DNA from 3 places in the Hydrogenibacillus sp. N12 genome. Region 1 is predicted to be linked to each of the others. Evidence: riboswitches for the same ligand, from Rfam matches in the RefSeq annotation. Region 1 holds a riboswitch; each other region holds the start of a gene.
The links. Region 1 has a riboswitch for thiamine pyrophosphate ahead of K2M58_RS02275 (acyl-CoA dehydrogenase family protein). Riboswitches for the same ligand answer to the same signal wherever they lie in the genome.
Positions count from the first base shown of each region.

Region 2: it holds a riboswitch for thiamine pyrophosphate, as region 1 does, so the genes downstream of both, thiC (phosphomethylpyrimidine synthase ThiC) here and K2M58_RS02275 (acyl-CoA dehydrogenase family protein) in region 1, are expected to answer to the same signal.
Region 3: it holds a riboswitch for thiamine pyrophosphate, as region 1 does, so the genes downstream of both, thiW (energy coupling factor transporter S component ThiW) here and K2M58_RS02275 (acyl-CoA dehydrogenase family protein) in region 1, are expected to answer to the same signal.

Region 1 is NZ_CP080953.1:471,999-482,479, reverse strand. It holds gene K2M58_RS12810 (ABC transporter permease) at 1-843, opposite strand, end outside; gene K2M58_RS02275 (acyl-CoA dehydrogenase family protein) at 956-2,137, opposite strand; TPP riboswitch at 2,258-2,369, opposite strand; gene K2M58_RS02270 (SDH family Clp fold serine proteinase) at 2,584-3,441, shown strand; gene K2M58_RS02265 (TatD family hydrolase) at 3,490-4,320, opposite strand; gene K2M58_RS12805 (hypothetical protein) at 4,904-5,026, opposite strand; gene K2M58_RS02260 (winged helix-turn-helix transcriptional regulator) at 5,202-5,510, shown strand; gene sppA (signal peptide peptidase SppA) at 5,587-6,570, opposite strand; gene K2M58_RS02250 (NifB/NifX family molybdenum-iron cluster-binding protein) at 6,574-6,732, opposite strand; gene K2M58_RS12800 (hypothetical protein) at 6,727-7,257, shown strand; gene K2M58_RS02240 (ComEC/Rec2 family competence protein) at 7,271-10,210, opposite strand; gene K2M58_RS02235 (helix-hairpin-helix domain-containing protein) at 10,374-10,481, opposite strand, start outside.
Region 2 is NZ_CP080953.1:946,204-956,684, forward strand. It holds gene K2M58_RS04395 (coenzyme F420-0:L-glutamate ligase) at 1-305, shown strand, start outside; gene K2M58_RS04400 (pyruvate carboxylase) at 483-3,962, shown strand; gene K2M58_RS04405 (universal stress protein) at 4,025-4,387, opposite strand; gene istA (IS21 family transposase) at 4,442-5,719, shown strand; gene istB (IS21-like element helper ATPase IstB) at 5,716-6,501, shown strand; gene K2M58_RS04420 (universal stress protein) at 6,594-6,752, opposite strand; TPP riboswitch at 6,984-7,069, shown strand; gene thiC (phosphomethylpyrimidine synthase ThiC) at 7,259-9,022, shown strand; gene K2M58_RS04430 (hypothetical protein) at 9,436-9,990, shown strand; gene K2M58_RS04435 (YtxH domain-containing protein) at 9,994-10,440, shown strand.
Region 3 is NZ_CP080953.1:2,212,185-2,222,665, reverse strand. It holds gene glp (molybdopterin molybdotransferase MoeA) at 188-1,450, shown strand; TPP riboswitch at 1,485-1,625, shown strand; gene thiW (energy coupling factor transporter S component ThiW) at 1,866-2,429, shown strand; gene thiM (hydroxyethylthiazole kinase) at 2,740-3,594, shown strand; gene thiD (bifunctional hydroxymethylpyrimidine kinase/phosphomethylpyrimidine kinase) at 3,670-4,536, shown strand; gene thiE (thiamine phosphate synthase) at 4,685-5,341, shown strand; gene K2M58_RS10380 (BclA C-terminal domain-containing protein) at 5,384-5,938, opposite strand; gene K2M58_RS10375 (undecaprenyl-diphosphate phosphatase) at 6,118-6,990, shown strand; gene K2M58_RS10370 (S1C family serine protease) at 7,145-8,311, shown strand; gene K2M58_RS10365 (response regulator transcription factor) at 8,673-9,356, shown strand; gene K2M58_RS10360 (sensor histidine kinase) at 9,353-10,481, shown strand, end outside.

The DNA of each region.
Region 1 (10,481 bases):
GCTCATGCGGGCCAGAAACTCCGCCGCCGCGAAAAAGAGGAGGCTCACCCCGACGATGACCGCGATCGCCGCAAACAGCCGCTCGGTCGCAAATGACTTCGACGCCCGGATGAGATAAACGCCGAGCCCCTTCGTCGCCCCGAGCCACTCGCCGATCACCGCGCCGGTGACGCTGTACGTCGCGGCGATCCTGAGCCCGGCAAAAAACGACGGGAGCGCCGACGGCCAGAGGACGTAGCGGAACGCCGCCCACCGGCCGCCGCCCATCGTCCGAAGGAGCGCGAGCCGGCGGGGATCCGCCGTTCGGTACCCTTCGGCCAGACTCACCGCCAGCGGAAAAAACGTCACCAGCGCCACGACGAGCACTTTCGGCAACATGCCGTAGCCGAACCACACGATGACGAGCGGCGCCAGGGCGATGATCGGCACCGTCTGCGACACGACGAACAGCGGATAGAGGGCGGCCCGGACGGCGGCAAAAAAGGCCATCGCCGTCGCCACCGCGACGGCCAGAAGGGCGGCAAGCACAAGCCCCACCGCCGCTTCCGTCACCGTCGCCGAGGCGTGATCCAGGAGCACCGTCCGCTCCGCCCCGAGCGCCCGCACCACCGCCGAAGGCGCCGGGAGAAGCCACGCCGGCACGTGAAACGCCCGGACGGCCCCTTCCCACCCGAGCAACAAAACGCCGAGCGAAACCGCTTCCCATCGGAACCGGCCGCTCGCTCCCCCGGCGCGCCCCTCCGGCCGAAGGCGCGCTGTCGCCCGGCCCGACGAGCGAAGGCGCGCCGTGGCGCGACAAAAGGGCCGGCGACCGCCCTCGCCCCCGGCTTCATCCCCAGGCATCTTCGCCCCCCTTCCCGTCGCCCGGCCCGCCCGGGCGGCCGGGACGGCCGAACGTTGGTGAACCGTCTGGGCGTCGTTCGGCAGCGAAGCGCTTGTCGGAGATCAGGCCGCTTCATCCCGCCGGCGGCGCCGGCCGGAGCACGACGTGCTGACAGGCCGTCACCAGATCGCGAAACCGGCGGTTCAGCTGCCCCTCCGGCCGGATCGCCCGCATGCCGAGAAAGGGGAGCGCCCGAACGACCGCCGACCGCTGGGCGTGCGCCGCCCGCCGCATCGCCCCGCCGAGCCGCCTCGCCGCCGCCTCGTCGAGCGTCCCCGCCGAAAGCCTTCGCTCCGCCTCCGCCACCGCGGCGAAAAAGAGGAGCCGCCCGTCGTCCGCTTCCGCCCGGAGCCGCTCGACGACCTCCCGGGCCTCCGCCTCCGTCGGCGCGTCTTCCCCGAGCGCCGCCTCGAAAAACCCCCGGCCGAGCCCGATGCAGACGGCGCCGATCGACGCCTCGGCAAACAACAAAAACGGCAGCCGATAGACCAAAAGCCCCGGATCCCAAAGCGCCTTCCCGACGACGAACGACCGCTCTTCCGGCACGAACCGCTCCCGGACGGAAAACGTCCACCCGGAGGTCGCCACCATGCCCAACGCCGACCAGTCCCGCTCAAGCTCGACCTCCTCCGGGAAAAAGGCAAACGCCCGAACGACGTTCCCGGAAACCTTCGCCCCGGCGGCCGCCCCGCCGGAAGCCGGACCGCCGCCCTCCTCGGACGGCGCGCTTCCTTCCACGACCGCGTTGGCGGTAAACAGCGTCGCATACTGCGCCCCGCTCGCGTACCGCCAGCGGCCGCTGACGACGTAGCCTCCCGGCACCCGGCGGGCCCGCCCGGCCGGATGCCCCGTCCCGGCGATCACCGCCTCCGGCGGCGAGAAAAAGGCCCGGGCGATCTCCGGCCGAAACGACGGCACAAAATACCCGCCGCCCGAACCGATCTGGGCGAGCCACCCGAGGCTCCCGTCGACGGCCGACAGCGCCTCGTAGATCCGGACCGCCTCCCCGAGGGTGAGCCCGGCACCGCCGAACGCCTCCGGCACGAACAGCTTAAAAAGCCGAAGCGACCGCATCCACGCGACAAGTTCGTCAGGCAAAAGCCCCGTCCGCTCCAGCTCCGGCCCCCGCCGGACGAGCGCTTCCTTTTCCGCCGCGATGGCGGAGAGGATCGCCGCCGTCCGCCCGCCCGGTTTTCCGTTCTCCGCCCGCTCGCCGGCGGATGGGTCCCGATCGTCCATCCGAAAATCCCGCATCAAAAAACCCCCACCTTCTCCGGCGGGGGACGGCATCTTCGGATGGCGTTTTCACGAATCCGAATTTCGGTTCCGAACGCGCCCGATCGACCTGTCGTTCGCCCCTCGATCGCCGCATCCGGATTCCCGAACGCCGCTCCCTCCGCCGGTCCGAACCGGATCAGGTTCAGGCGGTCTGCAGCGCCTCTGGCTGCACTCTCAGCCGGCTGCCCCGGCTCCCGCGCGGCCCGGGCGACCCTCGCCCGGTTCTCCGGTTGTCCCAGTCCGATGATACCACAAAAAGATTATACCGCATCGCCCGCAAAAGGCCACACTTTTGTCCGCGGCGGCCCTCGGTTATGCTGAGGGTAAACGGCGGCCCGACCGCAGATCCGAAGATCCGAACCGCCGCCCGACGATCCGCTCCCGGCCCTCATCCGGCGGGCGTCTTTGTAAGGAGGTTTTCGATGGACTTTTTTCTGCTCCTTTTCTGGCTGTTTTTCTTCTTCACCGCGCTCCTTCCGATGCTTCAGCAAAAGCGGACGAACGCCCTCCGAACCGAACTCATCCGCCGGCTGGAAAAAAAGCGCCGCTCCCGCGCCATCACCCTCATCCACCGCCAGGAAGCCCTGAGCTTCCTCGGCATCCCCTTTTCCCGCTACATCGACATCGAGGACTCCGAACAGGTGCTCCGGGCGATCCGTCTCACCCCGCCGGAGATGCCGATCGACCTCATCCTTCACACCCCCGGCGGCCTGGTGCTGGCCGCCGAGCAGATCGCCTTCGCCCTCGCCCGGCACCCGGCGAAGGTGACCGTCTTCGTTCCCCACTACGCCATGTCCGGCGGCACCCTCATCGCCCTCGCCGCCGACGAGATCGTCCTGGACGAAAACGCCGTCCTCGGCCCCGTCGATCCCCAGCTCGGCGAATACCCGGCGGCCAGCATCTTGAGCGTCCTCAAAGCCAAGCCGATCGAAGCGATCGACGACCGGACGCTCATCCTCGCCGACGTCGCCCAGAAGGCCATGCGGCAGGTTCGCACAAGCCTGGAGGACCTCCTCCGGCGGAAGATGGACGAACAAAAAGCCGCCGACCTCGCCCGCCTGTTCAGCGAAGGCCGCTGGACCCACGACTACCCGATCGGCACCGACGAGCTCGCCCGCTTCGGCATCCGCTTTCGCACCGACATGCCGGAAGAGATCTACCGCCTGATGGAGCTTTACCCGCAGCCCGCCGGCCGCCGGCCGTCGGTCCAGTACATCCCGTTCCCATACGAGCGGCCCTACGAGCGGCCCTACGAGCGGCCGGAGCGACGAAGCCGATAAAAAGCGCTTCCGCCCCACCGGTCGCCCGGGCAATCGGTCCGGCGGCCGTTAGCTCCCCTGATCCGCCGTCGGCCCCGACCCGCCGGCGGCCTCCGAGCTGCCGAAGAGCGAAAGAAAAGCGGCCTCCGCCGCCTCCGAAAGCCCTTCCGGCGCCTCTCCGACCGCCTCCGCGGCACACTGAAGCACCCGCCCGAGCCAAAGCGGCTCCGCCGGCCGGCCGCCGAACGGCCCTTCGTACGGCCACGGCCCGTCCGTCTCGAAAAGAAGCGGCGCCCCCCGCCGCCGGACCGCCCGGGCAAGCGCCCGGGCCCGCTTTCGATAACAGACTTCCGGCGTGACCGACACCCGGTATCCGGCGGCCAGGATTCCTTCGACGACGGCGTCCGGCGCCTTGAGCCAGTGAAAGTGCGCCTTTCGGACGCCTTCCTCCCGAAGCACGGAAAGCGCCTCCGCCGCCCCGTCGTAGACGGCGTGCAGCGCGAGCGGAAGCCCGAGCTTTCGCCCCAGGCCGGCAAAAAAACGAAGGCGCTCCCGGACCGCCGGCTTCTGATCGACCCGGGCATAGTGCGGAAGCCCGACCTCCCCGATCGCCGCAATCCGCCCCCGCTCCGCCCGGATGAGCGCCTCCAGCGCCCAAAGTTCCCGCTCCGAGGAAAGGGGCCGCTCCGGATGCTCCCCGAGGGCGGCAAAGACGAAATCGGGAAACCGCCGCTTCAACTCCAGCGTCCGCTCCGCCGACGGCCGGTCGACCGACACCGCCAGCACCCCCCGCACGCCGCCCGCCCGCCACCGCTCGACGAGCCGCTCCGCCCGATCCCAGTCGATCGTTCCGTCCTCCCGGGCGACGATCGCCTCAAAGTGCAGGTGCGCGTCGAACATCGGCCTCCTCCTCTCGGCGCTCCCTTTTCTCGACGTTCCCCTGCCTCTAGACGCTTCCCTGCCTCACTATGGATCCGCCTCAATATGAATCCGAACGAACGGAACCTTCCGAACGGAGCGGCGGAATTTCCCGGCCCCCGCTCGCGTGCCGAATCCGACGGAAGCGCCGCCCCCGACTCCGGAAGCGCCGACCGCCCATCTCCCAAGCAGACGCCGTCCGACCGAACAAGGCGGCCGTCCGGCCGCCTTGATTCGGGATGACCGCCGGCTCGGCGTAAGACCTGCCGACCGGCTTTCATTTTCGCCGGATTCCGGGCCCGATGACCGGCCGCCGGATCCTTGAACCGGCTTCCGGAACCGTGAACCGGCTGCCGGTCCGTTCGCCGGCTTGCGGATCGGGATCGCCATCGTTGGCCCCGTCTCGTTTCGAGGAAGAGGACGTCGGCCTTCCGAAGCGCCTGGACGGCCGCCTCCGCCTCGTCCGGCGTCGCCATCACCGCGCTCTCGACCCGGCGACCGCCGCCGTACGCCGCGACGTACGCCGCGCCGAGGGCCGACGCAAGCCCGCTGCAGATGGTCGTCTTTACGTGTTGCTCGACACGATGCCGAGCGTGCCGCCGACGCCGAACCCGCGGGCGAGCGCCTCGGCGATGGCCCGTCCGGTAAGCGCCCGCAGGGGGAGCTGCTCCCCGAACGAAAGCGCCATGTCGATCTCTCCTGCTTCGTTTGGGTCGCGGATTTTGAACACCGCAACCGTGCTTTCCCCCTTTGGCTGGACGAGTTTTCCCGGATTTGCCATTCGGATGTTCCCTCCACGGCCCGCCGTTTGGGGCCGCCCTTCGGCGTGTGCTACAATGATGGGGGTAAAGGAGCGGATCGCCATGGACTACTCGCACATGTGTCCGAAATACGAAGCGGCGGCCGAAGTGCTCGGCAAAAAATGGACCGGCCTCATCATCCGGGTCCTTCTCGGCGGCCCCAAGCGCTTCAAAGAAATCCGCGAACAGATCCCCCAGATGAGCGATAAAATGCTTTCCGATCGAATGAAGGAACTGGAAGCCCTCGGCATCGTCGAACGGCGGGTCTTCCCCGAGACGCCGGTGCGAATCGAATACGCGCTGACGGAAAAAGGCCGGGACGCCGAACCGATCATTCAGGCGATCCAGCACTGGGCCGACCGCTGGTTCTGACGCCCGGCGACTTTGGTCCGTCCGGCGACGCCCGGCGCCGCCCCACGCTTCAGCGCCGCAGGCGCCGTCCTAAACTTCAACGCCACTGGTAAAGAAGCTTCGGCGTCGGCGAAAAATCCAATCGACCGGTGACGGCCCGAAGGAGCGTCTCCAGGCGACCGTCGCCGGTTTTTTCGTTGAGCAGTAAATCGAGGAGGACGTTTCGCCGCTTCTTTTCCGCGTATTCGATCACCGTCGCCTCTTTGAGGCCCGCCAGCGCCTTCGCCGCCTCGATCGCCTCGTCCAGGCCGCCGAAATCGTCGATCAGGCCGGCCGCCCTCGCCTGCGCGCCGGTGTAGACCTGCCCCGTCGCGAGCTCAAGCACCCGATCCCGGGGAAGCTTGCGCGCCTCGGCGACGAGGTCGACGAACCGGTTGAACGTATCGTCGACGATCGACCGGAACGCCGCCCGGGCTTCGTCCGACATCGGTTTGTACGGATTGCCCATGTCCTTGAGCGGCCCGCTGGCGACGATCTCTTCCGAATAGCCGATCGTCTCGGCCAGCTTGTGAACATTCGGCAGCGCAAAGATGACGCCAATGCTTCCGGTGAGCGTGCTCGGGTTGGCCAGGATCCGATCGGCGGCCAGGGTCACGTAGTAACCGCCGGAGGCGGCCACTTCCCCCATGCTGGCGACGACGGGCTTCCCGGCCTGCCGGATTTTTTGCAGCTTCCGGTAGATCTCATCGGACGCGACGACGCTCCCGCCGGGGCTGTTCACGTAGAGCACGACCGCCCGGACGGCGTCGTCTTCTTCCGCCTGTTTGAGCTCCTCCATCAGCCGGGCAAACGAAAAGCCGTCCGACCCGAACAGCCCGCCGCCTTCTTCCAGCTGGATCCCCCCCTCGAGGCGGATGACGGCCACCTTATCCGGACCGGCGCCTTCCAGCCTCCGCTCCTCGAGCCCCCGATCGGCCGTCCCCCTGCCGGCAAAAAGCGGGCCGAGCAGGCGCACGCCGGCGAGGCCCAGCGCGAGGACAACGATGATTGCCACGAAGGTGATCACCGAACCGCGGCGCACCCTTTACGCCCCCCGTTCTTTGAGAAACCGCGCCACGTGCAGCACCGCCTCCCGTGCCGATCCGCGGGCGCCGGTCACGACGCGGATGTCCATCTCTTCGAGCACCCGGACGAGCCCCGGCCCGGCGTGGTCGAGGATGAGGACGTCAATCCCGTTTTGCACGAGAAAATCCTTGATCGCCGCCTGAAACGCCGCCCACTCCGGGCCGCCCCGTCCGCCCCCGTGGCCGTGACCGTGGGCATGATGCCGGTGATCATGATCGTGCTCGGCGTCCAAATCGTGACCGGCGCCGTGATCATGGACGCGGCCATGATCGTGGTCGTGATGATGATCATGGGCGCCGGCATGCCCGTGTTCATGGTCGTGCTCAAGCTCATGATCATGACAGTGGTCGCGATCATGATCATGCCCGTGACCGCCGCCGTGCGGCCCGTGGTGATGGCCGGGATGAAGGTGGTGGAAGGGGCTTTCGACTTCTTCCCAGCCGACGATCTCCAGACCTTCGACCGTCGCAATCGCCAGCCGCTTTGCCCGCCCAAAATGCGGATTGATGCGACCGTTCGGCAACACGGCAAGTGCCATCTTCATCGGCGGTGCCTCCTTTTGCGATCGATGACCGCTCAAAATCCTTTCGGAGACCTTGGCTGCCCGAGCGGCCCTCGCCGCTCTCCCGGCATTATAACATGAAGGTTCGGCGCGATCATCGCTCCGACCCGACCGCCGGCCGGATCGTCGGCGGTCCGTCCCGGCCCACGACGACGCGGACGGCCCCCTCCCGACCGACCCGGTAAACGCAGGAAACCACGCCCGGCCTTTCCTCCGGCTCTTTCGCCGCCGGTCCCCCAGCACCGCTCGCGGCGTTCCCGAAGCCGCTCGCCGCCGGCGCCCTCGCACCGGCCGCGGCGCTCACGGACCCCGCCGCCTGCGTCCGCGCGTCAGTCAAGGACTCCGCTTTCCGTCCGTGCGTTGCCGCCGCCCGCTCCGCCGCTCGCGCTTCCGTCAGCGTCACCGGCCCCGCCGCTTGCGTTTCCGTCGCCGCCCCCTCGCCCGCCGACCCCCCGACCGCACACCGGCCCTCCTCCACCGCTTCCCCTCCCGGCGGCTCCGCCTCCCGCGCCGCCCGGTAGTCGATCCGGATCCCGAGCTCTGGAACGTCCATGCGCCCGCCGCCGAAGGCGACGAGGCGTTCCCCGATCCGAAGCCGGTACCCGAGCTCGAAAGCCGGACCGCCGCGACCGGCACCCGCGAATGCGGCGGCGTCCAGCCAAGCATCGCCGGCGCCGAGCGTCCACCCCGGCCCGATCGACACGGTGGCGCCGGGGCAGCGAGCCCGTAACGTCGGAAGCATCGCCGGCGACGCGCCGGCCGGAAACCCGCGCCCACGGCCTTCCTCACCCGACGCCCCTTCTCCTTTCGGCATCCCCGGATCTCGAGAAGCCGGCCCGTCCGACGGGATCAACCCTTCCCACGCGCCCCCACCATCGGAGGCGATGACCCAAATCCGCTGCCCCGGAACGGCTCGACACACCTCCGCAAGCCCCCCGGCACCGACCGCCGCCGGCCCGACGATGATCCCCTCCAGACGGCGGACACCAAAGGCCCGGAGCGCCGGTACGACGCCGTCCCGCCAGTCGTCGACCGGCCTTCGGCGGCGCCGCCACGGCAGGACGTCCGGCGGTTCGAGCGCCGCCTCGGCGACAAGAACAGAATATTTCCCGGGAAATTCGACATGAAAAACTCGGGCGTCCCTGAGGGTAAAAAACGTGAGCCGGGCTTCCTCCCCGGGAAAGCGGGGGCCGCCGGGCGATGCCCCGAAAAGGCCGAACGCCGTCCCGACCACCCCCACCGTGCCGCCGGCGATCAGGAAGGCGGCCGCCGCCCGCCGCCGGCGGCGGGCGGCGTCCTCCGGGCGAACGCCCTCGACCGCCTCCCGATGCCCACACCGAACGTCCCGATTCGGCCGCCGGCGGAACACCGGCGGGTAAAGCGGCCGGAGGCCCGCCCAGGCCAGCCGCCGCCGGACGCCCTCCAGCACGCCGAGAATCCCCAGGGCCGTGACGATGAGTTCCACCGTCTGTAACGCGCCGCCGAAGGAGCGTACCGCCCCGGTGACGGCCGCCAGCTCCTCGACCCCCCGGTGCAGGGCGGAAAAAAACGCGGCCGCCGGCCAGGCCAAAAGCGGCGCCGCCCGCGAATCGACCGCCTGCAGGATCGCCGCCAAAACGGTCGACGCCGCCGCCGGCGGAAGGCCGAGGGCATAAAGCGGAAGCAGCGCCGCATTCGCAAAGGGCGAGATCGCCGGCCACGCGCCGAGGTGGCCGAGAAGAAAAAGGGCGCTCAGCCCCTCCGTAAGGCCAAGCGCGGCAAGCCCCCGGCCGATCCGATGGGCGTGACCCTCCGGAACCCCCCGCCGCCTCAGCCAAGCGGCGGCCCCTTTGCCGAGCGGCGGCGCATAGCGGACGAGCGCCGCCGTCAAGGCAAACGACAGCTGAAAGCCGAGGGCCGTCACCTGCCGTGGCGCGACGAGCAAAAACAAAACCGCCGTCCAGGCGAGCACCGCCTCTTTGTCGGCGACTCGGCCGCCCCGCCGGGCGAGGCCGTACGCCGTCACCATCGCCGCTCCTCGCAGGACGGGGATCCCCCCGCCGGCGAGATAAGCGTACAGCCAGACGAAGGCCAGCACGGCCGTCTCCCGCGTCCGACGGCCGATGCCGGCGGCGCGGAGCGCGGCGGCGACGGTCCCGGCCAAAATGCCGACGTGCACCCCGGAGACGACGAGCAGGTGGTAGACGCCGGCGGCCTGAAACGTCGAGAGCGTCTCCGCCCCAAGCCCGCTTTTGTCGCCGAAGACGACCGCCAGCGCGAGCGCCTCCGCCTCCGGCGGCGCCGTCCGGAACGCCTCCCGGGCAGCACGAAGCGCCGATTGCCGAAATCGCGCCGGCGGCGGCGCATCGGCCAAGACGCGGGTCTCCCGAAAAGCGCCGGTGACCGTGTAGGCGATTCCCTCTTGCCAGAGGAAGCGGCCGAAATCAAACGCGCCGGGGTTTTTCGGCGCCGGAAGCGGCCGAAGGACGCCGGTGACGTAGACCGTGGCGCCTTCCGCCCAGCGGCCGGCCCCAAGGCGCTCCTCCGGCCGCTCCAGCCGAAGGCTCGCCCACGCGAGCGCCGGACGAAAGGCCTCGGGCGCACCCGGCGCCTCATGCTGAAGCCACGTCCCGCCCTCAGAGTCGGCCTCGTCCCACCGGATCGCCCGGAGTTTCAGCCGGACGATCACCCGGTCGCCGTCGACGATCGCCGGCGAGGCCAGCGTGCCGACGCCCGAAAACGGACGGCCTCCCTCCGGCAAACGGACGGACCCCGCCGCCTTTCCTTCCTCGAGGGCCGCCACGGCCAGGCCGAGGCCGAAAAACGCCGCCGCGACCAATCCGGCCAAAGCCGCCGCCCCGTCCCCCGCCGATCGGGCCTCCCTCCGGATCGCCGCCGGCCACGACGGCACGTTCGAGCGGCCGGCCGCCCACACCACGGCGGCAAAAAACAAAACGACCGCCGCCGCCGTCAGGCGATCCGGCGCATAATACGTCGACGTCCCCCCGATGAAGGCCAGGGCCGACGCCGTCCCATTGAGCCGAAACCGCCCCATCGCCGGCGTTCCCTCCCCCGGCCGTTCTTGAGCGTCCGGTCGCCTCCCGTTCTTGGAGGCAGCGCCGGCGCCCTTCGATCGCTCCCCGAAACGCCCCCTCGACCGGGGCTTCCCGACGTGCCGGCCCTTCAACGCTCCGGCCGCCGGCGGCCGATGGCCGGCGCTACGGCCCGACGGTGACGTATGGAAGAAGCCGCTCGAGCGTCTTCGGCCCGATACCGCTTACGTTTTTCAGCTCCGTCACGTCGCGAAACGGCCCGTGCTCCTCCCG
Region 2 (10,481 bases), 470 kb from region 1:
GGATCTACGAGCTCGCCGACCCGTATCCGGCGATCGGCCAGAGCGAGGGGCTCCGGACGGTCCGGCTGCGGACGGGGCTCAAGCTCAAGATGCACGTCGATACGCTTTATCAGCAGGGGCTCAGCCGGGAGGAGATTGCCTCGCGCCTCTCGGGAGCCCGGAGCGCCGGGGCCGACGAGGTCGGGACGACGCCGCGCAACCTCTCGAGCCTCGTCGCCACGCTGGCCGACCTCGTCGCCGGAAGCGCCGACGCCGGCACGCCGATCGTCGTCGTCCGGGGGTACCTCCCGTTGGAGGGCCGCTGAAAGAAGCCGGAGGCCGACGCCTTGTCCCGGCGTCGGTCGCCCCGCTCTGGCCGCACGGGTAGACACGTCGGTTCCTTCCGCGGTCGGGGCGGTTGATCGCCGACGGTCCGTGTCGTACAATGCCGATAATCGCGACGCTCGTGAGGAGCGCATGCGGTGAGGAGGGTCCGTCCGCCGATGCCGAGAGAGATCCGTCGCTTTCAGAAGGTGCTGGTGGCCAACCGGGGCGAGATCGCCATCCGCGTCTTTCGGGCCTGCGCCGAGCTTAAGATCCGCACGGTGGCGATTTATTCCGAGCAGGACATCGCGTCCCTCCACCGCTATAAGGCGGACGAAGGCTACCTCGTCGGCGAAGGGAAGGCGCCGATCGAAGCATACCTCGACATCGAAGGCATCATCGACATCGCCAAGCGCCACGGCGTCGACGCCGTCCACCCCGGCTACGGTTTTCTCGCGGAAAACGCCGCCTTTGCCCGGCGCCTCGCCGAAGAAGGCATCGCCTTCATCGGCCCCCGGCCGGAGCACCTCGAGATGTTCGGCGACAAGGTGGAGGCCCGTCGGCGGGCGGCGGCGGCGGGGCTTCCGGTCGTTCCCGGGACGGAAGCGCCGGTGGCGGAACGCGAGGCGGTCGAAGCGTTTGCCCGGGAGCATGGCTTTCCCATCATCATCAAGGCGGCGGCCGGCGGCGGCGGCCGGGGCATGCGCGTCGTCCGGAGCGCCGCCGAGCTCAAGGACGCCTTTGAGCGGGCCCGTTCCGAAGCCCAGGCCGCTTTCGGCGACGGCCGGGTGTACGTCGAAAAGCTCATCGAGCGGCCGCGGCACATCGAGGTGCAGATCCTGGGCGACCGCTACGGAAACATCGTCCACCTCTTCGAGCGGGACTGCTCGATCCAGCGGCGGCATCAAAAGATCATCGAGGTCGCGCCGGCGCGGGGGCTTTCGCCGGAGCTTCGGGCCCGGATCGCCGACGACGCCGTCCGCCTCATGCGGTCGGTCGGGTACGAAAACGCCGGCACGGTCGAATTTCTCGTCGACGCCGAGGGGCGCCACTATTTCATCGAAGTGAACCCCCGCATCCAGGTCGAGCACACGATCACCGAACTCGTCACCGACATCGACATCGTTCAGGCGCAGATCCGCCTGGCGGAAGGCTACGCCCTCACCGATCCGGAGGTCGGCATCCCGCCGCAGGAAGAGATTCGTCCCCGGGGCTATGCCATCCAGTGTCGCATCACGACCGAAGATCCGGAGAACAATTTCCTGCCGGACACCGGCCGCATCCTCGCCTACCGTTCGCCGGGGGGCTTCGGCGTTCGGCTCGACGGCGGAAACGGCTACACCGGCGCCGTCATCACGCCGTATTACGATTCCCTCCTGGTCAAGGCGTCGACGTATGCCCCCACGTTTGACCTCGCGGCGGACAAGATGCTCCGGGTCCTTCGGGAGTTCCGCATCCGGGGCGTGAAGACGAACATCCCGTTTTTGGAAAACGTCATCGCCGACCGGGAGTTCCGGGAAGGGACGGTCGACACCCACTACATCGAGCGGCGGCCGGACCTTCTCAACATGCCCCGGAGAAAAGACCGCGGCACGAAGCTCCTCCGTTTCATCGGCGAGGTGACGGTCAACGACCGCCTCGCGCCGGAGAAGCCGGCGCTCAAGAAGCCGCCGCGCCTCAGGCCCACGCCGGAGATGCGGGAGGCCGTCCGACGGCAGCTTCGCGGCGAAGGGCCCGTCCCGTCGACGAAGGTCCTCCTCGACACCCTCGGCCCCAAAGGGCTTGCCGAATGGGTGCTCAAGGAGCGGCGGGTGCTCCTTACGGACACGACGTTTCGCGACGCCCACCAGTCGCTGCTCGCCACCCGCGTCCGGACGCACGATCTCCTCGGCATCGCGGAGGCGACGGCGCATTTTGCGCCGGAGCTTTTCTCCCTCGAGATGTGGGGCGGCGCGACGTTCGATACGGCGATGCGCTTTTTGAAGGAGAGCCCGTGGGAGCGCCTCCGGCGGCTCAGGGAGATGATCCCGAATCTCCTCTTCCAGATGCTCCTCCGGGGCGCGAACGCCGTCGGCTACACGAACTACCCGGACAACGTCGTCCGGGCGTTCATCCACGAGGCGGCCCGGCAGGGGATCGACGTCTTCCGCATCTTCGACAGCCTGAACTGGTTCGACGGCATGCGGGTGGCGATCGAGGCCGTCCTCGAGACCGGCAAGGTGGCAGAGGTCGCCATCTGTTACACCGGCGACGTCCTCGACCCGGCGGAGAAAAAGTACACGATGCGCTACTACCTCGATCTGGCGAAGAAGATCGAGGCCGCCGGCGCCCACATCCTCGCGATCAAGGACATGGCCGGGCTTTTGAAGCCGTACGCCGCCTACGAGCTCATCCGGCAGCTCAAACAGGAAGTGTCGCTCCCGATCCACCTTCACACCCACGACACGAGCGGAAACGGCCTCTCGATGCTCCTCAAGGCGGTGGAAGCCGGCGTGGACATTGTCGACGGCGCCATCGCCGCCATGTCCGGTCTTACTTCCCAGCCGAGCTTAAACAGCCTCGTCGCCGCCTTAAAGGGAACCGACCGCGACCCGGGGATCGACGTCGAGCGGCTCGACCGCCTCTCCGATTACTGGGAGGTCGTCCGAACGTACTACGCGCCGTTTGAAAGCGACATGAAAGCGCCGGCGGCGGAGATCTACAAGTATCAGATGCCCGGCGGACAGTACACGAACTTAAAGCAGCAGGCGGCCTCCGTCGGCCTCGGCGACCGCTGGCCCGAGGTCAAAGAAGCGTACGCCCTCGTCAACCGCCTCCTCGGCGACATCGTCAAGGTGACGCCGTCGTCGAAGATGGTCGGCGACTTTGCCCTGTTCATGGTGCAGAACAACCTCGACGAAAAGACGCTCTTCGAGCGGGGCGAAGCGCTCGACTTCCCGGCGTCGGTCGTCGACTACTTCATGGGCTACATGGGTCAGCCGCCGGGCGGGTTTCCGGAACGGCTGCAGAAGCTGGTGCTCAAAGGCAAAGAACCGCTTCGGGATCGCCCCGGGGCGGTGCTTCCGCCGGCCGACTTCGAGGCGATCGCCCGGGAGCTCGAAGAAAAGCTCGGCCGCCCGCCCGCCTTCGAAGAGGTGCTGTCGTACGTCCTCTACCCGAAGGTGTTCCTCGAGTACGCCGAGCACGTCGAGCGGTACGGCGACGTGTCGGTCCTCGACACGCCGACGTTCTTCTACGGCCTTCGACCCGGCGAGTCGACGACGGTCGAGATCGAACGGGGGAAGACGCTCTACATCCGTCTCCTTTCGGTGAGCGACCCGGACGAAAACGGCCGCCGAACCCTCTTTTTCGAGCTGAACGGCCAGATGCGGGCCCTCGACATCTTCGACCGCTCGATCGCCAAAGCCGAGCACGCCCACCCGAAGGCGGACCCGAAGGATCCGCGGCACATCGGCGCTTCGATGCCCGGCAAGGTGCTCAAGGTGTTCGTCCGACCCGGCGAACGGATCGAGCGGGGGACGCCGCTTCTCGTCACCGAGGCGATGAAGATGGAGCTCACCGTGCAGGCGCCCCGGGACGGGGTCGTCGCCGAGGTGCTGGTCAAAGAAGGCGATCCGGTCGAAGCGGGCGATCTCTTGGCCGTGCTGGAAGACGCTTGACCTTACAAACAAAGCCCCGCCCATCGGGCGGGGCCTTTTTTTGCGCGGGTCCAACCATCCGGTTAGCGGGCGATGAGGACGTTCGCCTTCACCGTCTGCAGCACGCGGTGGCTGACGCTCCCGAGGAAGAGCTCCTGCAGGGCGTTTAAGCCCCGGCGGCCGAGGATGACGAGGTCGACCCCTTTCGCCTCGACGTAGTCGGCGATGGCCCGCGCCGGGTCTCCCTGAAGCAGCTCGACCGAAAGCGAGACGCCTTCCCGGTCCGCCTGTTCCTTGGCTTTGGCGAGGACGGCTTCGCCCCGCTTCAGCATCATCTCCCGGTACTCGGCGCCGGAGATCATCCCGGTCATCTGTGCGAAGACGCCCTCTGTCAACATCGGATGTAAAATCCCCAATAGCAGCGGATAAAGATTCCCCAAAATCACCGGCATGATTTCCTCAAAATCATCGGGATGAATTCCCCACCCCTGTGTCGAACTATGGCACCTGCCATCACTTTTGGGGAGGTGCCGGTGATGAGGGAGAGTGAGAAGATGGAGATCAGGAAGCTGTATGAGGAGGGCGTCAGCATCTCGGAACTGGCCAGAAGATACGGCCATGACCGCAAAACCATCCGCAAGGCTGTGAGTGAGCCGAGGCAGCAGGAGGAGGGGAGGGTGAAGTCGCGCAGCCGTAGGGTGAAAGGCCACAAGCTGGAGCCGTACAAGGCCTATGTGGAGCAGCGCATGCGTATCGGCGTCCTCAATGCGGAGCGAATCTTTCGCGAGATCCGGGAGCAGGGATATACCGGCGGAATTACCGTACTGCGCGAGTTCATGCACCCTCTCCGCCCGGTTGTCTCTGCCAAGGCAACCGTGCGGTTTGAGACGGCTCCGGGGGAACAAGCGCAAATCGACCTGGGCGCATTCCCCTACCTGGATCCGCAGGGCCATCGGCGCAAGGTATGGTGCTTTGCCATGGTCCTCGCCTACTCCCGCATGCTCTACCTGGAGTTTATCAGAGCGGCGGACCAACGGCATATCCTCCAGGCGCTCCGGAACGCGCTGGAGTTCTTCGGCGGGGTTCCAAAGGTCATGCTCAGCGACAACTGCTCCCCGCTGGTCGTGGCCAACGACGGTCATGGACACGTCGACTGGCAGCCGGCGTACATGGACTTCGCCAAGTACTACGGATTCGTGCCCAAGGCCTGTAAGCCCTACCGAAGTCGCACCAAAGGGAAGATTGAACGGCCCATCGGGTATATCCGGTCCAGCTTCTGGCCGGTTTCGTTCGTGGACCATGACGACCTGAACCGGCAAGGTGCCATCTGGCGGGATACGGTGGCTAATGTGCGCATCCACGGCACGACGCGGGAGCAGCCGGTGGTGCGGTTTCAGGCCGAGACGCTTAAGCCCCTGCCTAAGAGCCGGTACACGCTGGCGTACGCCGATATGCGCAAGGTCATGAGCGATTGTCGCATCTCCTGGAACACGAACATGTACACCGTTCCATGGCGGTATGTGGGGCACACCGTGCTGGTCCGGGAGTTTGAGTCAGGCCGCCTGCAGATCGAGTACGGCGGGCAGGTCATTGCCGAACACCGCGTGCTCACAGGCAGGCACCAGGTCTCAACCGACCCTGAGCACTTCAAGGGCATCCCGGCTGGGACGCCTCATCCGGATCGAGGCAAGGTGCCAGGGTTGCAAATCGGGCCGGACGTGGAGCAGCGGGAGCTGTCCGTCTATGAGCAGATCGCGATGGGAGGTCAGGGGCAATGAGTGAGGCGTTGGTTTTGGCCAAGGCCGAGGAGCAGCTGCTGGAGCTGGGATTGAAGCGCGCCGCGGCGGTGCTGCCGGCGTGCGTGGAGTGGGCAGCGGGGCACCAGGCGACCTATGCGGAGTTCCTGCACAGACTGCTGGATGCTGAGCAGGAGGAGCGATACAGCCGTTACATGCACGCCAGACTCCGCATGGCCAACTTCCCGTATCACAAGACCCTTGCAGATTTCGATTTCTCGTTCCAGCCGTCCGTCGATGAGCGACAAATACGCGAACTGGCCGGCTTGACGTTCATCCGGGAGGGCAGCAACGTCATCTTCCTGGGACCGCCGGGGGTGGGCAAGACCCACCTTGCGGTGGCCCTGGGGATGGAGGCGATTCGACAGCGCATGAGCGTCTACTTCGTGACCATGCAGAAGCTGGTCGCTGACTTGCGACGGGCGTACCAAGAGGGACGGCTGGACAAGCGCCTGCGCATCTACACCCAGCCGAAGCTGCTGATCTGCGACGAAGTCGGCTACTTGCCGCTTGACGCCTTGGACGCCGCGAACTTCTTCCGGCTCGTGTCGGAGCGCTACGAGCATGGCTCCCTGATCATCACGTCCAACACCAGCTTCACCAACTGGGGGACACTCTTCGGTGACCAGGTGCTGGCCTCTGCCTTGCTCGACCGGCTCCTGCACCACGCCACCACCATCAACATCCGCGGCAACAGCTACCGGATGAAGGACAAGCTGCGCGCCGGGGTGACCCATGCGCTGAAGGAGGAGGTGACCGCGTAGATCGAACATACGTCTGGGGAATGATGCGCGATGATTTTGGGGAACTGAATCCGCTGTTTGTGGGGAATCGAACGCGATTTTTTTGGGGAGTTTTAATCCGCTATTGACACCTCTTCGAAGTGATCGAAGCGAACAACGTGGACGGCCACGAGGCGCGCCTCCGGCAGAAGCTTGGCGAGCGCGAGGCCGGTCTTGAGCGCCCGTTCGGCGTGCTCCGAACCGTCGTAGGCGACGAGGATGTGGCGATACATCGGGACGCCTCCTTTGATGGGGATTCACGTCCATCATATCACACATATTTCCAGGATGACCAAAAAAAATAAGGAAAAATTTCGCCCTTTTTCCGCCGCGGGACGTCCCGGCGGCGCAAACGGGCGGAAGCACGCCCTTTTTCGTTCGGGATGAGAGCCTTCGCAAAGGACGGAACTTGACGGGATTTTCGGACTCTGGTAAAGTGGGGCTGACCACGCCCAAGGCGCCAGCGCGGGAGTCCGGGGAGCCGGGCTGAGAGGGAAGCCGATCCGCTTCCGACCGCCGAACCTGACCTGGATCATGCCAGCGGAGGAAGGCCAGGCGCCGCGACGATCGACGGCAGGATCGAATCGGACGGCCGTCCGATCCGAACCGTCTCGGACGGTCGTCCGAACGACTGAAGGCACAGGGCCGCCTCCGGGGAGGCGGCCTTTTTCGTGCCCGATGGGGCCGGACGGACGGCGGCCGGCCCTCCCGGCCCTGGCGCCGGAAGAGGAGGGGGACGATGACGACGGCGTTTGAGCGAATCGCCGCCGAAGCAAGGGGTTACCGAGGGTACTTTCCGAACAGCCGCAAGGTGTACCTTCAGGGGTCGCGGCCGGACCTCCGGGTGCCGATGCGGGAGATCCTGACCGAAGAGCGAGGGCCGGACGGGAAGCCGGTGGCGGTGCGCGTCTACGACACGAGCGGCCCGTACACGGACCCGGACGCCCGGATCGACCTTCAGGCCGGGCTACCACCTCTTCGTAGACCGTGGATCCTCGAGCGGGGCGATGTGGAGACGGTGACCGGCCACCGGGGCCGGCCGGTCCTTCGGGCCAAAGGCGATCGGGCGGTGACGCAGATGGCGTACGCCCGGCGGGGGATCATCACGCCGGAGATGGAGTTCGTCGCCCTCCGGGAGGGCGTCGATCCGGAGTTCGTCCGCCAGGAAGTCGCCCGCGGCCGGGCGATCATCCCGGCAAACGTCAACCACCCGGAGAGCGAGCCGATGATCATCGGCCGGAACTTTCACACGAAGGTGAACGCCAACATCGGGAACTCCGCCGTCTGGTCCTCGCTGGAAGAAGAAGTCGAGAAGATGACGTGGGCGATCCTCTGGGGCGCCGATACGGTGATGGACCTTTCGACCGGAAAGCGGATCTACGAGACGCGGGAGGCGATCCTCCGGAATTCACCGGTGCCGGTCGGCACGGTGCCGATCTACGAGGCGCTGGAGAAAGTGGGCGGAAAACCGGAAGACCTCTCGTGGGAGGCGTTCCGGGAGACGATCATTGAGCAGGCGGAACAGGGCGTCGACTACATGACGATCCACGCCGGCGTCCGGCTTTCGTATCTGCCGCTTACGGTCGATCGGGTGACGGGCATCGTCTCGCGGGGCGGATCGATCATCGCCGCCTGGATGCTCGCCCACCACGAAGAAAACTTTCTCTACACCCACTTCGAGGAGATCTGTGACATCCTCCGCCGCTACGACGTCGCCATCTCCTTAGGCGACGGCCTCCGGCCCGGTTCCATCGCCGACGCCAACGACCGGGCGCAGTTTGCCGAGCTCGAGACGCTCGGGGAGCTGACGAAGATCGCCTGGGCGTACGACGTGCAGGTGATGATCGAAGGGCCGGGACATATCCCCCTTCATCTCCTGAAGGAAAACGTCGACAAAGAGATCGAGCTCTGCCACGAGGCGCCGTTTTACACCCTCGGCCCGCTCGTCACCGACATCGCCCCCGGCTACGACCACATCACGTCGGCGATCGGTGCCGCAGTCGTCGGCGCCTACGGGACGGCGATGCTCTGTTACGTGACGCCGAAGGAGCACCTGGGGCTTCCGAACAAAGACGACGTCAAGCAGGGGCTCATCGCGTACAAGATCGCCGCGCACGCGGCCGACCTCGCCAAGGGCATCGCCCGGGCGAAGGAGCGGGACGATGCCCTGTCCCGGGCCCGGTTTCAGTTCCGCTGGCGGGATCAGTTCAACCTGTCGCTCGACCCGAAGACGGCCGAGGCGTACCACGACGAGACGCTCCCCGCCGAAGGGGCGAAAGTCGCCCACTTCTGCTCGATGTGCGGGCCGAAGTACTGCAGCATGGCCATTTCGCACACGCTCCGGGATCGGGTCGCGGCCGTCGGAGCCCAGGCCGACGCCTCCCCGGCGGCGACGGCGCCGGAGGACATTCAGGCGGGGATGCAGAAGATGGCCGAGGCGTTCCGGAAAAGCGGCGGGCGGCTGTACGTCCCGGTGGAAGACCGGTCGAAAGGCGAAGCTTAAATAGGCCGTCTCCGTCAAAAGCCTCCGCGAACCTCGCGGAGGCTTTTTGAGGGGTTCGCTCCGGCGCCCTGGGCGCCGGTTTTCGCGTCCGTTTTCGCCGATCGCGTCGGGCGTCCTTTCACGTTTTCCCGCGGCTTTTGCGTTCGCTTTCGCCGCAGCTTCGGGCGTCGTCCCCGGCGTTCGCCTCGGCTTTTGGCCTGAGCGAAGGCGGCGACGAGGGTTCGGCCGGCGTTCGGGGTAAGGATGCGGCCGCTTCCCGGCGGGGGTGGGCGCCGGCCGGGCAGGCTCCGGCGAAGGGGACGCCGGCGGGGGTGGGCGCCGGAAAAAGCGGCGCCGGCGGGGACGGTTGACAGGCTTTGGCCCCGGCGGTAAGCTGAGGCTAGGCCCGCCCGTTTCGGCAAGGACCGGCCGGGGTGACGGCGACGACCGCAGGCGGGCGCGGCATGCGGGCGACCCTGCGGGGACGAAAGGGGGAAAAAAGGCGCGCCGTGGGATGGGAGATGGCGGCCCTGGTGGCGGCATTCGGAGCGGCCGGCGCCTTCATCGCAGTCGCGTGGGCGGTGCAGCGCTTTCTCCGGACGGCGGAAGCGGAACTTCGGTCGGCCGTCCGGGAACTTGAGGCGCTTTCTCGGACGGCCCAGGCGACCCTCGAGGAGATCCGCCGGAGCGTCGATCGGCTGGCCGAGGACGTCCACGGCCTGGCGATGCGGGCGGAAGGTCCTCTTGTTCAGTCGGAGCGGCTAGCTAAGGAACTGACCGACCGGGCGCGGGAAATCGGCGGCGCGACGGCGTCCCTGCGCACCGCCGGGGAGCGGATGCTTACGGCAAGCAGCTGGTTGCTTCAAAAGGCGGCGCCTCGAGCCGGCCAGGTGGCGGAGGCGCTGGCGCTGGCCCGGGCCGGCGTCGAGCTCATCCGCCGCGTTCGGGCGCGCCGGGCGACGGGAGAACGGTCCCAGGGGAGGGGATGACCGATGTGCCGGGCGGATGACCAGGCGATCAAAGGCTGGATCGGCGGCGCGCTGATCGGCGCTTTCGTCGGCGCCGCGACGTGCCTTTTTCTGACGCCAAAGCGCGGCGAGGAGATGCGGGAGGAAGTAAAAAAGGTCGCCGGCCGAGTGGGAGATGCCGCCCAGGCGGTCGGCGAGACGATCCGGCGGGAAGCGGAGGCGCTCGCCTCGCGGCTTCGGCGGTCTTCCCGTTCGGCCCTTGACGAGTGGACGGCGGTGAAGGACGACTTTGTCCGGGCGGTCGAGGCGAGCTTGAGCGCCGGGAAGGACCTCAAAGCGGCGCTGGAAGACGCTGCGGCTGCCGTCTTCGATCGGGCCGAAGCGGCCGCCGTCGAGAGCGTCCAGAAAGCGAAAGAGGCGGAAGACGGCGACTTGAAAGCGACCTCCGGCGCGCCCGAAGGAAAAGCCTAAGGAGCGAGACAGCCGTCCGGCGGAAAGGCGATCGGACGGCC
Region 3 (10,481 bases), 920 kb from region 1:
CATCGCTGCTTCGGGCGCACTGGAATTGTTCTTGTTTTTCGGGCGAGGTATGATCATGGTATGATCAAAGAAAGCGTTTTGCGGCGACGGGAAGAAGGGCCTTGGAAAAAGCCCAAGCCGAGAACGGGCCGCAAGGGTCGACGCTCGATAATGAGGACGGAAAAACAGGCGGACGGAGGGATGCGGGGTGATCGAACGAGAGGTGCGGCCGATCCCGGTGGAGGAAGCCCGGCGGCGGCTTTTCGATTGGGCCCGGCCGCGGGCGGCGGAGCGGCGGCCGCTTCTTCAGGCGTTCGGCCGCTACCTGGCGGAGGCGCCGGTCCTTCCCGAGGACGTGCCGCCGTTCGACCGGGCGCTCAAAGACGGGTTTGCTGTGCGGGCGGCGGAGACGGCGGGGGCGTCGCCGGAGGCGCCGGTCGTCCTTCGGATCGCGGAGGAGGTGCCCGCCGGCGGCTGGCCGAAGGCGGCCCTTCGACCGGGAACGGCGGTCCGCATCATGACCGGCGCCCCCCTTCCGGCGGGGGCCGACGCCGTCGTGCCGGTCGAAGACGCGGTGCTTCCGCCGGGGGCCAGCGGCCGCGCCGGCGAGGTGGTGCATATCGTCCGTCCGACGCGGCCGGGGGCGGAGCGGCAGCCGAAAGGGGGCGATCTCCGGCAGGGGAGCGCGCCGGTCGAGGCCGGCGCGAGGATCGGCCCGGCGGAGGCGGCGGTGCTCGCCACGGCCGGCGCGGAGGAAGTTGCGGTCGTGCGGCTCCCTCGGGTGGCCCTCGCCGTGACGGGGGACGAGCTTGTGACGGGGTCCGGTCCGCTCCGGCCGGGGCAGATCCGCAATTCGAACGGCCCGATGCTGCGGGCGCTTTTCGCGGGAGAAGGGTTTCGGGTGGAGGACCTCGGCCGGCTGCCGGACGCGACGGAAGACGTCGTCCGGGCGATCGGGGAGGCGCTGGAGGCGGCGGACGTCGTCGTGACGACGGGAGCGGTGTCGGTCGGCGACTATGACGTCGTTCCGGAGGCGATGACGCGGCTTCGGCTCGAGGTCCTGTTTCGGAAGGTGGCGATCAAGCCGGGGATGCCGCTTACGGTGGCGGTCCGCGACGATCGGGCGTGGATCGCCCTTCCGGGAAATCCGGCGTCGTCGTTTGTGACGACCCATCTGTTCGTCCTCCCGCTCCTTCGCAAGATGGCCGGCGCTCGCCGGTGGGAACCGCTTCGGACGACGGGGCGCTTGATCGGAAAGCCCGCGGAGCGGCCGACGTGGCGCACGCGCTTCTGGCGGGCGGAGGCGCGGCTTAAGGAGGGGGCCGTCGTCGTCGACGCGGGGCGATCGCAGACGTCGGCGTCGATTTCGAGCTTTCTCGGGACGAACGCCTTCGTCGAGGTGCCGCCGGAGGCGGACCCGGCCGTCGGGGAGACGGTGACCGTCTGGTGGATCGGCGGCTGCCCGGGATGAGCGGCCGCGGAGGACGGGATGGGTTGACAATCGAGGCCGGCTGCGGGGGTGCCGTCCGGAAGCTGCCTGGGTCGTACGGGCCCGGCGGGTTTCCCGGGCGGCTGAGAGGGCAACGCCCAACCCTTGGAACCTGATCCGGTTCGGACCGGCGGAGGGAAGCGGCCGCAAGGAACGCGCCGGACGGCTCGCCGAGGCGTCTCGGCGGACGCCGGCCTTCCGGGCGGGGCGCCGACCGATGCGGTCGGCGCTTTTCTTTAATCGGGAGGCCGGGATGGGACCGCCCTGCCGCCGTCCGCACCGGGGAGGCCGTCCGGCCCGCTCGCCCTCAAAACCCCGTGCGAAAGGCAGGGGCTCACCAAGGTCACTCTGGTCGCAGGCCCGATGTCTTATAACCCTGCGCGAAAGGAGGGGGAGTATGGACCGGCAGAGAGAGATCGACCGCCTCGGATTGTCGCCGCGGGCGGTGGCCGAGATCGCGGCGCTCGTGGCCCTTTCGGTCGTGCTGAGTCCGCTTCTTTCCATTCCGATCGGTCCATTTCGGGCGTATCCGGTGCAGCATCTCGTGAACGTCCTGACGGCGGTGCGCCTGGGGCCGGGGGCGGCGGTGCTGCAGGCGGCGACGGCCTCGACGCTTCGCCTGGCCCTGGGGACGGGGACGATCTTCGCCTATCCCGGGAGCCTCTTCGGCGCCTGGCTCGCCGGCGTCCTCTACCGCCGCTTCCAACACTTCGTCGCCGCCGCGTTCGGCGAGGCGATCGGGACGGGGCTCGTCGGGGCGGCGGTCGCGTACGGCCTCGGCCGCCTGGTCGTGAGCCGGGAGGTGGCGCTTTTGGGCTTTGTGGGGCCGTTTCTCTTAAGCTCGGCCCTCGGGGCCGCCGGCGGGGTTGCCCTCCTCCTTGCGCTTCGGCGAACCGGCCTACTCGACGGCGAAAAGCTTTCACGGTTCGATGCCGCCCCGCTGCCCGGCGCAGACGAATGAGCAGCGAAGGAGGAAAGGGCAGCGAAGGAGCCGCCGCGCCAGCGAGCACCGGTTCTCTTCTCCGGCGCGGCGAAAGGCGCCTGGGCGGGCGGCTTCCGGGACGGGCCGACGACGTCCCAGGCTGCCGGGGCGAAAGCCCACCGGCCGCTTGCGGGTAGGATCGCTGATCTGAGCTGCGCAAGGCCGTCGGCCGCGCAGGGGGATGAGCGGCGAGCGGTGATCAGCAATCAGCGATCAGCAATCAGCGATCAGCAATCAGCAATCGGGAGATTCTTGGGCGAGGTTCTCGAGCAGCAGGAGGTTCGATCCGATGTTCGACGCTTCCCGGGCCGGCGCGGCGCTTCGGGCGATCCGGGACCGCCGCCCGCTCATTCATGCCATCACCAACACGGTCGCACAAAATTTTACGGCAAACGGCCTTCTCGCCCTTGGCGCCTCGCCGGTGATGGCCGACGCGCCGGAGGAAGCGGGCGAGATGGTGGCGATGGCCGCCGGGCTTCTGATTAACCTCGGGACGGTCACCGATCGGACGCTTCGGGCGATGGAAGCAGCGCTCCGGGCGGCGAACGCCGCCGGCGTGCCGGCGGTCCTCGATCCGGTTGGGGTCGGCGCGACGGCGTTTCGCACCGAAGCCGTTGAGCGGCTTCTTTCCGCCGGGCGGTTTGCCGTCATCCGGGGCAACGTCGCCGAGGTGGCAAATCTCATCGGCCGGCCGCTTCCGATCAAAGGGGTCGATGCGGAGGCGGTGCCGACGGAGGTGGCGGTGGCCGTCGCCCGGGCGGCGGCGGAGCGCTTCGGGACGGTCGTCGCCGCCACGGGGCCGGAAGATGTCGTCACCGACGGCCGAAGGACGCTCATCGTCGCCAACGGCGATCCGCTCATGGCCCGGGTGACGGGAAGCGGCTGCCTCCTCGGGGCGATCGTGGCGGCGTTTGCCGCGGTGGAACAAGAGGCGTTCCGGGCGGCGGCCGATGCCCTCGTCGCCTTCGGCGTGGCGGGGGAGATCGCCCGGGAGCGCCTTGCGGCTTTAGGCCCGGTGCGAAGCGGACGTTACGGCATCGCCCTCCTCGACGCCCTCGACGGGCTCGATGAAGGGGCGCTCGCGGCGCGGGCCCGCGTCCGGGAGGCGGAGGAGATGGCGGCCGAAGGCGGCGGGAGCGCGTAAGGCCGGCATTTCTCTTTCGGCGCTCGGCGAGGCGGCGTCTATGCGAGATCCGGAACGGGACGGGAGGGATCGGCGATGCGTTCGGGAACGCCGGTGGCGCGGGCGCTGACGATCGCCGGGTCGGACTCCGGCGGCGGCGCCGGCATCCAGGCGGATTTGAAGACGTTTTTTGCCCTCGGCGTCTTCGGCATGAGCGCCATCACGGCGGTGACGGCCCAGAACACGCGGGACGTCACCGGCGTCTATCCCCTTTCGCCGGAGGCGGTGGCGGCGCAGATCGACGCCGTGGCGGACGACCTCGGGGTCGACGCGGCGAAGACGGGGATGCTGTTTTCCCGCGCCATCATCGAGGCCGTCGCCGAGCGCGTACGAAAGCACCGGATCGAACGGCTCGTCGTCGATCCGGTGATGGTCGCCAAGGGCGGCGCGCCGCTTTTACAGGACGAGGCGGTGCAGGCGTATCTCGATGCGATCCTGCCTCTCGCCCTCGTCGTCACGCCGAACCTTCCGGAAGCGGAGCGGCTCACCGGACGGGCGATCCGCACGCGGGCGGACAAGCTTCGGGCGGCGGAGGCGCTTTATTCCCGCGGCGCGCGGCACGTCGTCATCAAAGGCGGGCATGAAGAAGGCCCCGTCGTGGAGGACGTCTTTTTCGACGGGGCGCGGGCGGTCGTCTTTAAGAAAAAGCGGACGGCGACGAAAAACACCCACGGCACGGGCTGTACCTTTTCGGCGGCGATCGCGGCCGAGCTGGCGAAGGGGGCGGACGTGTTTCAGGCGGTCTTCACCGCCGAGCGGTTCATCGACGCGGCCATCCGCTCGGCGCTTCCGCTCGGGTCGGGGCACGGACCGACGAACCACTGGGCGTACGGCGCCCTCCGGCCGGCGGCGACGCTTTCGGCGGAGGCGGCCCCGGAGGTCGAGTGGGAAGACGTTCAGTAATCGCCCTCTTTGACAAAACATAGGCATTTGGCAGCCGGGGCCGCCGCGGCGTCCGGCGGTTCTCCGGCGGGCGTTCGCGTGGTAAGATGAGGGCGTGCGGGAAAGGGAGCGCGGAAGACGGAGGGGCGAGTCCGGAGGAGGGAAGATCGTGTTGGACCGAAAAGCCCTGCTCAGTTATTTCATTTTCGGCACGCCGGATACGAAGTACGATCCGGTCTGGCTCCTGGAGCAGGCGATCGAAGGAGGCATCACCGCGTACCAGTTCCGGGAAAAGGGACCCGGGGCGCTCACCGGCGAGGAGCGACTCGCCCTTGCGCGGCGCCTCAGGGCGGTGGCCCGGCGGCACGGGGTGCTGTTTTTCGTCGACGACGATCCGGATCTGGCCCTCGAGGTCGAGGCGGACGGGGTGCATATCGGGCAGGAGGACGAGCCGATCGAGCGCGTGAGACAAAGGGTGGGGACGAAACTCCTCATCGGGGTCTCCACGACCACCTTGGAACAGGCCAAGCGGGCGGAGGCGGCGGGCGCGGATTACATCGGCGCCGGGCCGATCTTTCCGACGCAGACGAAGCCGGGGAAGCCGCCGGTCGGGCCGGAGCACGTGGCGCGCCTTCGGGAGGCGGGCATCGCGCTTCCGATCGTGGCCATCGGCGGCATCACGCCGGAGAACGCGGAAGGCGTCATGCGGCACGGCGCCGACGGCGTGGCGTACATCTCGGCGGTCGCCCGGGCCGACGAGCCGAAAAAGGCCGCCCGGGCGATCACCCGGGCGGCGGAAGCGGGGCTCGGTCCGCGCGGCGGCTGACGCCGGGCTCCGGACCGGCAAAAACCGACGCCCGCAGGCGGCTTAGGCGATCCGCCGGATGAGGATGACGGCGTTCGTGCCGCTGGTGCTCAGGCTGAGGCCGAGACCGGTCTGTACAAGCTGCAGTGTTCCCGGCGTCTTGGCCTCAAAGGCGACGGCGCCGCTCAAGTTGACGCCGGCCAGAAGGAGGCTGAAGGGGACGTCGTTCGGGTTCGGCGCGGCGGTCCCGCTGAACTGGACTTTGACCGTGCCGAGCAAGGTGGCGGCAACGGTGTACAGGTAAAATTGCACGACATAGAAGCCGGGGCGCTGAAGCGAAAACGTCGTGTCGTTCAGGACGACGATGTCGTCGCCGACCTGGACACCGGGCGTGTTGAAGGACACCGGTTCGTTGACGCCGATGTTGAGGAGCCCGCCGACGTTGGTGCGGCTGAGAAATCCGAGGAGGGCGGGCGCTCCGCCTCCGTTTTCCGGCGGCGGGGGTTCCTGCGGCTGCGGGCACTGACAGGTCACCGTCGGCTGGCACGTGGGATGGATGATGATCTTCAGTCCCCCGGTTTTCTTGGTCGGGACGACTATCTTTTTATGGCAACGCATGAAGTCACCTCCTTTCGCCGCCTGCGGATACGGTATGTCCGAGGGGAGCCGGACGCCGCGGCAAAGGAACAAGGCGGGCGCCCCATCCGCACGACGGCGGATAAGCGGTGGGCCCGCCGATGCGGGGAGCGGCCGGGATGGACCGGCCGGAGGAGCCGGATAGAGAGGAGCTCGGGTGGATGTCGGAATTCGGGGTGGCCGTGCTGCTCGGGGCGCTCGAAGGACTCACCGAGTTTTTGCCGATTTCGTCCACGGGGCACCTCATCCTCGTTGGGCACTGGCTCGGGTTTACCGGAGAATTGGCCAAGACGTTTGACATTTTTATTCAGCTGGGGGCGATCTTTGCCATCGTCGTGCTGTATTTCCGGCGGTTTGTCGGTTTTTTGACCGTGCCGGACCTTCGGGCCCGCCGGCTCAACATCGTCCACCTCGCCCTCGGCGTGTTGCCGGCGGCCGTCGTCGGCTTTTTGCTGCACGACTTTATCAAAAGCCGTCTGTTTTCGCCGCAGACGGTCGTCTACGGCCTCTTCGCGGGGGCGCTCTTGATGGCGGCGGCGGAATGGGTGGCCCGGAGGGGAGAGGCGACCGCCGGCATGCCGCGAGGGACGGAAGCGAACGCCGACACGCGGCGGAGGCCGGGAAGCGCCGGACCGACGGCCCGGACGGTCGACGAGCTCACGTACGCTCAGGCGCTCTGGATCGGTCTCTTTCAGACGCTCGCCCTCTACCCCGGCTTTTCCCGGTCCGGGGCGACGATCAGCGGCGGGATTCTCGCCGGGGCATCCCGGGCGGCGGCGGCGGAGTTTTCCTTTCTCGTCGCCGTGCCGGTCATGTTCGGCGCCGTCGGCCTCGACCTCGTCAAAAGCTGGTCGATCATCCGGCCGGAGGACTGGGGCGTGCTCTTCGCCGGCTTCGGCACGGCGTTCGTCACGGCGATGCTGGCGGTGGTGACGTTTTTAAGGCTCCTTGGCCGCTACGGCCTCGGGCCTTTCGTCGTCTACCGCCTGCTCCTGGTGGCGATGTTGTGGGGGGTGTTGGCCCGCCGGATGTAGGCGGCCGGCACCTTCGGCCGACCGCCGGCAAGCGCTTTTTTCGCCCGGTCGTTCACCGATCTGTCACATTTTCTTCAGCCGGGCTTCAGCTTCCTTCGCTTCAATTGAAAGTGGACGGATGTCGAAGATCTCGGAACGCGGAGGGGTGGGGCCGATGAAACGCATGAGCGGCAAGGCGGTCGTGCTGGCGTTTTTGGCCGGCGTGCTCTTTGCAAGCGGGTTTTGGCTCGGGAAAGTCGGCTCGCCGCTTCCATCGGCCGGGGCGTCGCCGATCGACGGGAAGGCGGCCGCCGCCGGCACCGTGGAAGGGAAGGCGGCCCTTCTTCCGGAGTCGACCGACAAAGGCCACAGCCTCATCGCCGAGATGGTGAAAAAGGCGGGGCCGGCGGTGGTGCGCATCGAGACGAAGATCCCCGCCCGGGGCGGGTCGACGGACGAGATGTTGTTCTTCGGTCCGTTTCCGTTTAGCGTGCCGGTGCCGAACCAGCCGAGCGGGTCGATCGGGTCCGGCTTTTTCATCTCGGAAGACGGGACGATTCTCACGAACAACCACGTCATCGACAAGGCGAGCGAGATCAAGGTCTACATGTCCGACCGGAAGACGCCGCTTACGGCCCATGTCGTCGGCCGGGATCCGGAACTCGACCTCGCGGTGCTGAAGGTGGACGGAAAGGGCCCGTTTCCGTACCTTCCCCTCGGGGATTCGGACAAGATGGACGTCGGCGACTGGGTGGTGGCGATCGGAAACCCCTTCGGCCTGGATCATACGGTGACGGTCGGGGTGCTCTCGGCGAAGGGGCGGCCGCTTACGGTCGAGGGAAAGCAGTTTAAAAACCTCCTCCAGACCGACGCGTCGATCAACCCCGGAAACAGCGGCGGCCCGCTGCTCAACCTGAGCGGCGAGGTCATCGGCATCAACACCGCCGTGAGCGCCCAGGGGCAGGGGATCGGCTTTGCCGTCCCGAGCAATTCGGTGAGGGAAGTGCTGAATGACCTCCTCACGAAGGGGAAGGTCTCCCGGCCGTGGGTCGGGATCGGCGTGCAGGATTTCACGCCGGACATCGCCGACTACCTCGGCCTGCCGCGGTCGACGAAGGGGGCGCTCGTGTCGCAGGTGTTTGACGGAAGCCCCGCTCAGAAGGCGGGCCTTCGGCCCGGCGATGTGATCGTCCAGTTCGACGGCAAAGACGTCGCCGACGCCCAGACGCTCGTCGACCTGATCCAGCAGGCGAAAGTCGGCGAGGTGAAAAAGCTTCTCGTGAACCGCGGCGGCGAGCTCGTCCCGATCTCGGTCCGGATCGGCGAGAAGACGTATCAGTGATGGCCCCAAAAACCCCAAAAAAAAAGCGCCCGGCCCCTTCCTCCGGTCGGGCGCTTCTTCTTTTGCGCAAACACGCGCTTTTTTGGGCGGAAACGGCGGAAACGCTTCTTTCGGCCGCCGGTCGCCGGCCGGGCCGGGACCCCGGCACGCTCCGTCGCCGCGCGTCGACGGGCGACGTGGCGGGGGTCGAAGCGCGAAGCGGACGAAGGTCGCTTTTTCGGCGAGTGAAACGTGCGGGCGCCCGATGCCGCCGGTACAATGGGAAGCGAGGGGAGAAGAAGCGCTTCAGGGAGGGCGGCGGATCGGGCGTCGGCCGCTCGGCCGGCTTCCTTCGGCGCGCAGGCACGGAAAGGGGAGGACGATGGCGACGGTGCTTGTCGTCGACGACGATCCGAACATTCGCGCGATGCTCCTTCGGGCGCTCCGGTATGAAGGATACGATGTCACGGCGGCCGACGGCGCCGAGGCGGCCCGGGCGGCGTTTGCCCGCGGCGGCTTCGACGCGATCCTCCTCGACGTCCGGCTGCCGGACGGCGACGGATTTCGGCTCCTGGAAGCGTTCCGCCGGAGCGATCCGGCGGTGCCGATCCTCATGCTCACCGCTCGGGACGACGTCGAATCGCGCGTCCGGGGGCTCGATCTCGGCGCCGACGACTATGTGCCGAAGCCGTTTCACCTGTCGGAGCTCCTCGCCCGGCTCCGGGCGCAGCTTCGGCGCCGGGCGGTGCTGGCGAAAGGCGGGGTGCTCCGCTACGCCGACGTCGAGGTCGATCTCGGCGCCCGGAAGGCGAGTCGGGGCGGCCGGCCGATTCCGGTCACGGGCAAGGCGTTCGAGCTCCTCGTCTATTTTCTCGAGCATCCGGAGCAGGTGCTCGCCAAAGAGGCGATTCTCGCCCGCCTGTGGGGCCCGGAGGCGGACACCGGGCCGAACGCCGTCGAGGTGTACGTCGCCCAGCTCCGGCAGAAGCTCGAAGAGGGCGGCCGGCCGCGGCTCATCCACACCGTCCGAGGGGTCGGATACGTGCTTCGGGAGGACGGGCGATGACGCTCCGGGGGCGGCTCGTGCTCGCGCTGTCGCTTTCGCTGGCAGCGCTTTTTGCCGCCGTCGGCGGCGGGCTGTACTTGTTTTTCTCCGCCCGGGAGGAGGCGGCGGTCGACGACGGCCTCCGGCGGACGGCGGCCGAGGTCCTCCGGTCGGTCCGAATCGAAGAGCCGCTCTTTTTCCCGTGGCAGGAAGTCGTCCTGCCGGACGTCGACGTTTTTACTTTTCCCAACACGTTGCTGGAAATTTTAAGCCCCGACGGCCGGGTCGTCGCCCGTTCGTCGGCGCTTCAGGGCGTCCGGCTCCCGCTTCCGGCGCCGGCGTTTGAGGCGGCCCTGGCCGGGCGGACGGTGACGGCGACCGCCGCCGTCCGGGGGCACCGGGTTCGCCTGCTGGCGGCGCCCCTCGTCGCCCGGGGACAGGCGGTGGGGGTCCTCGTCGTCGCCAGCACGCTCGACCCCCTCGAGCGGACGCTCGCCAACCTCCGGCTGGTGCTCGGCGGGAGCTTGGTGTTTTTGGTCGCCCTCGCGGCGCTGGTGACGTCGGCGGTGATCCGCCGGGAACTCCGCCCGCTGGAGGCCCTCGTGGCGACGGTCGCCGACATCGAAAGCGGCCGGGACTTAAGTCGCCGAGTGCCGAAGGGCGGGGCGCCGGCGGAGCTCGGGCGGCTCATCGATCAGCTGAACGCCATGCTCGGGCGGCTGGAGGCGGCGTACGAAGCGCTGGCGGCGGCCCTCAAGGCGCAGCAGCGCTTTGTCGCCGACGCATCCCACGAGCTTCGGACGCCCCTTACGGCGATGCGGGGCAATCTGGAGCTCCTTGAGCGGATGCTCGCGGCGGGGACGCCCGTTTCGGACGTCCGGGACGTCGTGCGCGATCTTCGGGACGATGTGGAGCGGATGATCGCCCTCGCCGAGCGGCTTCTCGCCCTCGCCCGGGCCGACGCCGACCGCCGGGAGGCGATGGAGCCCTTCGCGGTCGGTCCGTGGCTCGCCGCCCTCATCGAGCGCCTCCGGCGCCGCTACGGCGCCGGAAAGCCCGCCGTGGCGGTGGAATTCGACTGCCCGGCGGCCGGGACGGCCCCCAGGGCGGAGGCCGAAGCGTCGGCGCGGACGGCGGACGGGCTCC